3 regions of the Neorhizobium galegae bv. orientalis str. HAMBI 540 genome follow, and region 3 is predicted to be linked to each of the others. Evidence: riboswitches for the same ligand, from Rfam matches in the RefSeq annotation. Region 3 holds a riboswitch; each other region holds the start of a gene.
What was found. A riboswitch is a leader RNA that binds a small molecule or an ion and turns the genes downstream of it on or off. The one in region 3 is predicted to bind cobalamin.
Positions count from the first base shown of each region.

Region 1: it holds a riboswitch for cobalamin, as region 3 does, so the genes downstream of both, RG540_RS19570 (CbtB domain-containing protein) here and bluB (5,6-dimethylbenzimidazole synthase) in region 3, are expected to answer to the same signal.
Region 2: it holds a riboswitch for cobalamin, as region 3 does, so the genes downstream of both, RG540_RS26640 ((2Fe-2S) ferredoxin domain-containing protein) here and bluB (5,6-dimethylbenzimidazole synthase) in region 3, are expected to answer to the same signal.

Region 1 covers NZ_HG938353.1:4,054,194-4,056,449, forward strand. The annotation lists gene cobO (cob(I)yrinic acid a,c-diamide adenosyltransferase) at 1-192, opposite strand, end outside; gene RG540_RS19565 (CbtA family protein) at 234-995, opposite strand; gene RG540_RS19570 (CbtB domain-containing protein) at 1,009-1,185, opposite strand; cobalamin riboswitch at 1,223-1,451, opposite strand; cobalamin riboswitch at 1,511-1,750, shown strand; gene RG540_RS19575 (DUF1636 family protein) at 1,858-2,256, shown strand, end outside.
Region 2 covers NZ_HG938354.1:872,479-874,734, forward strand. The annotation lists gene aztD (zinc metallochaperone AztD) at 1-875, shown strand, start outside; cobalamin riboswitch at 1,022-1,215, shown strand; gene RG540_RS26640 ((2Fe-2S) ferredoxin domain-containing protein) at 1,315-2,103, shown strand; gene RG540_RS26645 (ABC transporter substrate-binding protein) at 2,121-2,256, shown strand, end outside.
Region 3 covers NZ_HG938353.1:1,637,272-1,639,527, forward strand. The annotation lists gene RG540_RS08380 (hypothetical protein) at 1-107, shown strand, start outside; gene RG540_RS08385 (TolB family protein) at 97-930, shown strand; cobalamin riboswitch at 958-1,146, shown strand; gene bluB (5,6-dimethylbenzimidazole synthase) at 1,228-1,914, shown strand; gene RG540_RS08395 (hypothetical protein) at 1,915-2,256, opposite strand, start outside.

The DNA of each region.
Region 1 (2,256 bases), 2.2 Mb from region 3:
CTCCCCGGTCGACCAGGCGCCCTTGATGAACTGCACGACGCCGACCCGGCGGTTGTTACCGAGCATGCGCAGCGCCAAGCCGAAAGCCGCGGTGGATTTACCCTTGCCCGAGCCGGTATGGACGATGAGAAGACCCTTTTCCTGGGTCTTCTCTGCCACTTCCGCATCCTGAACCGCCTTGCGGTTCGCCATCTTGGCGCGGTGACGCTCGACGGACGCCTCGTCGATCTCCTTCACCGGGAGACGAGCTTCGCCGAAGATCCGGCAGAAGCCTCCTCGCCAGCGCGGAACTTTTCGCGGACGACACCGGCCAGCGCACCGAGCACCGCCCAGAACACCAGGTTGGTGGCATAGACGGCGTTGACGAAGCGGGCATAGAGATCCATCGGGACGGCCGTTTCATGGCTGGGCGGCAGCGGCGCGCCGACCAGATGCGGGGCCATCAGCAGCACGATCGCAAGCGCTGCAAATACGGCCGAGCGTGTGTAGACGAGCAGGCCGAGGCCAATCGCGGTGCAGACAGCCGTCGAGACCCACCAGATCTGGCGCGGGCCGAGTTCCGCAGCCGGCATGCCGGGCAATTCCGGCGGCAGGCCAAGGCCGGGCGCAAGGATGACGGCGAGGAAGCCGGCAATGCCGAACATCAGACCGCCACGCCAGCCCTTGAAGCCGCCGAACGCTTCCGAGGCAGCAATGAGGACAAGGGCAAAACCGATAGCCGACAGCATGTCCGCCGCAAGCGTGTAGATGAAACGCTCGAAGCCATCGGCGGGAGCCCAGGCTTCCTCGCCATGGTGATGCTCGGCAGCGGATGCCGTGGCACCTGCTGCCGGCGCCGCGTCATGGCTGTGCCCCGCTTCGGGCGCGGCATTTTCGAACACTTCCGCCTGCAGGATCAGCGGCACGGTGGAGAAGCTCTGCATCACGGTCAGCAGCAATCCGGACAAAAGCCCGGCGATCACCGCCGTGAAGACGATGTTGCGAAACAACGACATTTGGGAGAACTCCTCAGTGGCAGGGGAAGGCGAGCGAGTGGCGCGTGTCATGCGCGGCATTGTGGACGACTTCCAGATGCGAGAAGCCGACAAAGCCAACGATGAACAGGCCGAGCAAGGCCGTCATGCTGAGGGGAATGATCTTCGAAGCGGAAATGGTGACTGCAGCTGCAGCAGAATTCAGTACCATGGTCTCGTCCTTTCGCCCTCCACCCGAGGGCCGTTCACGTTCTTTGCCGCCTCTGGCAGGTCTCCTGGCTCGCGGATCGGACGCCTTCTCCCGCCTTCCCAGGAGTCCGTTGGCCGGATTTCCCAGTGGCTTGACGGCCGGACGGCCGTTTTGGTCGAAGACTTTCCGCTTACAGTTGCGGGGGCAGCCGCGGGTTGGACGGCGGAATTCCGTCGCACCGCATTCCCTCTAAAACCCTTTCGGGCACCATAGGCTCGGTCACTATAGACGAATTCGGCGTCACGGCAATCGCCTTTGCGACGCATTGACATGGGCCTGCGACCGGGCTTAGTTGAGAGGAGATGGTCCCTTTCCGGCAACGGGGAGGGCTAAGAGAGAATGCGGTGCGATCCCTTATTCAGGATCAATGCCGCGGCTGCCCCCGCAACTGTAGGCGGCGAGCCATTGCCTAAAACGGCCATTTGGCCGTCAAGCCACTGGGAAATCCGGCCAACGGTATCCTGGGAAGGCAGGCAAATGGCGACGACCCGCGAGCCAGGAGACCTGCCGTCCGATTAATTTTGCTTCACCGGGCGGGGTGCTCCGGAGGAAGTTTCTCGATCACCGCAGAGGGATTTCGACCTTCTGCTCCGCGCCCCGATTTTTCGACCCCGGCGGGAACGCGGCTGACCGATGAGTGACCACCGACCAGATGATCCGGCAACCGCCGGCCTGGCAGATGTGACGATTTTCGTCTGCACCAATTGCCGTGACGCGTCCGACGGCGAAATCCGGCCGGGCATCGCACTGATCGCGGCGCTGCGCGAGGCAGCAAGCGGCAAGCCGCTTGCGATCAAGCCGGTCACCTGCCTTGCCAATTGCGAAAAAAGCCCGAGTGCCGCCTTCAATCACAAGAGCGGCTGGTCCTATGTCTTCGGCCATCTCTCGCTCGACAATGTCGAGGACATCGTCACCGGCGCGATGATGCTGGCCGAGGACGAGCGCGGCTTCCTTCCCCTTCGCGGCCGTCCGACCTGCCTGCGCGGCAAGGGCATGACGGCCCGTATTCCACCCTTTCATCACCACGAGGAC
Region 2 (2,256 bases), on a different replicon from region 3:
GCAAGCATCCTTTCCACGTCGTTCCGCATGACGACCATGCGATCCTCTTTTACGATCGAGGCGGCAAAGCGGATATCATCGATGAAGTAGCTCTTCTTGAGGGCAAGGCTGACGTGAAGACAGTCGACACCACCAAGCCGCACCATGGTGTCGCGGTGACGATGGGTCGTTTCGTACTCGTGTCGGTTCCAAACACCGCAGTCGAAACCAAGCCCGACGAATTGCCGCCGCGGGTCGGGCTTCGCGTCGTTGACGAGACGGGCAGGCAGCTCGGCGACGTCGCGAAATGCACCGATCTTCACGGCGAGGCCACTTCGTCCCAGCTGGTTGCTTTCGGTTGCAAGGAAGGCGTTCTTGTCGCTCGTCCCGGCGGACTTGATGGACCGAAACTGGAAATGCTCGCTTACCCATCTGACCTGCCGAAAGGTTCGACTGGTACCTTGCTTGGCGGCACGGCAATGCAGTTCTTCCTCGGCAACTACGGCGAATACAAAATCGTCCTGATCGATCCGGACAGCGAGAAGCACTTCCGGCTGATCGACCTTCCCACCCGCCGCGTTGACTTTTTGCTGGATCCGGCTGCGCCGCGCAACGCCTACATCCTGACCGAGGACGGTGATCTTCATGTGCTGGATGTGATCAAGGGCGAGATCGTTCGCAAGGGAAAGATCACGGAGCCCTACAGCAAGGACGGTCATTGGCGTGATCCGCGGCCGCGTCTTGCCGTGGCGGATGGTCATGTCGTCATCACCGATCCGCGGCATTCGCTGGTTCGCATCGTTGATGCGGAGAGCCTGAAGGAAGTCCGCACGATCGCCGTCGAGGGAAAACCCTTTACGATCGTTGCCGTGGGCGGCTCCGGTGCCTCGCATTGAGGCAATATCCTCTGGTCCGGAATTGCTACGGCAGTTCCGGACCAGATCGTTTCATCGGGGGACAACGATGCAACATGCCCTCCCCGGCTCCTGATCACCTGCGGGATGACGGGTTGAGGTGCAGCGTTGACAGACAGAGGAGGCCGTGTAAGTTCGCGGCGTCAAGGTTCTTCCGTCCCCGGACGGAAGCTAAGAGGGAATCCGGTCAAAACCGGAGCTGTCCCGCAACTGTGAGCGGTGAGCCGTTCGCCCAACATGTCACTGGCGCCAATGCCGGGAAGACGGGCGATCAAGGCTTTGACCCGCGAGCCAGGAGACCTGCCTGACGATAGAAATTCCGTGGTCGGGGTGTGCCACAGGAATGACGGTTCCGTTGGGCTATCCGTGCCTGCCGCAACCTTCATTTTTGCTGCCTCCTCCTTTGAGTGAGACGAAGGCAGTGAAAACACAGGGATTATCTTCCCAAAACGTATCCGGGCGCGCCGTCCTGCTGATTGCGAAATCCGCCTTTGCGGCATCGCCGCATCTGGAAATGCAACGGCTCGCGAAACTTGCAGCCGGCGTGACCGGAGCCGGACCGGTTCGGTTCGCCTTTACCGAACAGGGTACCCCCTCTCTGCGCGAAGCGCTGTCCGATCTGCTCGACGAGGATGTCGAAATCGTCGTTATCGTGCCGCTCGTCCTGCCCATGGAGCCGAGCTTCCTTATCTGGCTGACGAAATCGCTGAAGCGCTGGAAGGCCGCCGATAGCCGGCGCTGGCCGGTCCTTTCGATCGCCCGGGATATCGCCTCGAGCACACTGATGGCGCGGTTGATCGGCGAACTGCTCGAAACCGCCGAAGCACTGGACGTGCCGCAGACCGACAAACCGCCAGTTGCCGAGGGATCGCTCGTGCCGACCCAGAAACGCCGCGTGCTCGTCTGCCAGGGCGGACCCTGCAATGCGGCCGGAGCCGATGTGATCTGGGGACATCTGCGCAACCAGCAGGAGCGGCAGAAACTGCGGACTGCCGGCGACGGCACGATGACCGCAAAATCCACCTGTCTCGGTCCCTGCAATCTGGCGCCCGTGCTGCAAGTGTTTCCGGAAGGAACCTATTACGGCGGCGTCAACGAAGACGCGATCGACCGGATCATCGGCGAGCACCTGCTCGGCGGCGGGATCGTCGAGGACTTCGCCTATCACCCAACGGGCCGCAAGCAGCGGCTTCGCACCCCATCCGAATAGAACAAGAGGAAAGAGAATTGACGTCGCACACTCTATCGCGCCTGGCCGCCGCCTGGCTCAGTGCCACCATCTTTGTCACCGCAGGCACTGTCTTTGCAGCCGAGCCGGTTCGCGTCGGCGCCACCTACATCACCAGTGGCACGGATCCGGCCA
Region 3 (2,256 bases):
ATGAAGAAAAAGTAGCGTCTGGACGCCAACTGTTTCTGGATCAGCTTATGAGGGTAGCATTAAAGGATATTTTTGAGCTTGTTGAAGAAGAGGCTGATGGCTCGTAGCTCCGTCGAGATCTTCAACATCCGCACCCTGCAGGCGCGGGTGGTCTGGCAGACGGAAGCCCTGTTCGAGGCGCCCAACTGGTCGCCCGACGGGCGTTACCTGATGCTCAACAGCGAGGGCCTGATCTATCGTCTGTCACCGGAGGGTGACGACGGGCCCAGACTGGTCGATACCGGCTTTGCCCGCCAATGCAACAACGACCACGGCATCTCGCCGGACGGTTCGCTGATCGCCATTTCCGACAAGGTAGAGTTCGACAAGTCGGCGATCTATGTCCTTCCCGCCGGTGGCGGCGTGCCGCGGCTGGTCACCCGGAATCTGCCGTCCTACTGGCATGGCTGGTCGCCGGACGGGAAAAGCTTCGCCTATTGCGGCATCCGCGGCGACGAGTTCGATATCTATACGATCGGCATCGAAGGCGGCGCAGAGACGCGGCTGACATTCGGCGAGGGCCGCAATGACGGGCCGGATTTTTCGCCGGACGGGAAATGGATCTACTTCAATTCCAGCCGCACCGGGCTGACGCAGATCTGGCGCGTCCCTGCCGCCGGCGGCGCGGCCGAGCGGATCACCGACAGCGGTTACGGCGACTGGTTTCCTCATCCATCACCGAAGGGTGACAAGGTCGTCTTCGTCTCCTACGGCGCCGATGTCTTCGACCACCCGCGCGATCTCGACGTCCGCGTCAGGTTGATGGATATGGACGGCGGCAATGTCGAAACGCTGTTCGAGCTCTTCGGCGGGCAGGGCACGATGAATTCGCCGAACTGGTCGCCCAACGGCGATGAATTTGCCTATGTGCGCTATTTCCCCGTCGCATGAGCGCCTTGCGCCGAGGATAACGTAAGGGCATAAGCGATCCTGTCAGGTGCCGGTGACAAGCCGGAGAATCGGGAATCCGGGGTGGAACCGGAACGTGCCCAACGCTGTGAGGTGGACGCTCGGCCGCAGGATATGAAAGCCACTGGGAAACCGGGAAGGCGGCGGTGCAGGCGGATGAAGCCAAGTCAGAAGACCGGCCTGACACGATAGACCGACCCCGCGCGGACGGCGGAAAGGTTTCGGACCTCTCTTTGCTTCTGAAGGGCAAGGGAGCGACGGCATTGTTGGGGACAAACGATGCAGCCTGATCCTTTCGCGCATGCCTTGCTGCCTGCCGGTGAGTTTTCGAAGGCCGAACGCGCGGCCGTCTACCGGGCAATCGAGACGCGCCGTGACGTGCGCGACCAGTTCCTGCCCGATCCGCTGCCGGACGATCTGGTAAAGCGGCTGCTTGGCGCCGCGCATTCGGCACCCTCGGTCGGCTTCATGCAGCCCTGGAATTTCATCCTCATCCGCGATCCGGCGGTACGCGAGGCCGCGCGGGCCGCCTTTTCGCGCGCCAATGACGAGGCCGTTGAGATGTTTCCGGACGAAAGCCGCGACCTCTACCGCAGTCTCAAGCTGGAAGGCATTGTCAAGGCGCCGCTGTCGATCTGTGTTACCTGCGATCCGGACCGCGCCGGTCCGGTCGTGCTCGGCCGGACCCACAATCCGCGCATGGATGCCTATTCGACCGTCTGCGCCGTGCAGAACCTGTGGCTGGCGGCAAGGGCCGAGGGCGTCGGTGTCGGCTGGGTCAGCATTTTCCGCGACGAGGACGTGCGCGGGCTGCTCGGCATTCCCGATCGCGTCGAGATCGTCGCCTGGCTCTGCCTCGGTTATGTCGATCGGCTCTATGGCGAACCCGAACTGGCGCTCAAGGGCTGGCGCCAGCGTTTAGGCCTGGACGCGCTGATCTTTCAGGACCGGTGGAACGGCCGCTGATTATTGCTGCGGCTGCGGTCCTGCCGATTTCGGATTGGTGAGATCGATACCCGCTTCGGGCAGGAAGGTCGGCCCGACGGTGCGCACCTTTTTGCTTGGGTCGTATGGCCGCTCCGGCGGCGGCGTGAGCACCGGCGGCTGGACCGCGGTTGCCTGCGGCTTTTGCGGTGGGTGGGTGCGCAGGTTGGTAATTCCGGAATAAGGCTCCTCTTGCCTGGGGAGTTCGATGCCCGGCACCTTTCGCTTGTCGTCGACTACAGGCGGCAGCGGCTCGAAAGAAGGGATGCAGCGCTGTTCGCGAATGGCGGCGAGAATGGCATTGCGCTCTTCCGAGGGCAGGAT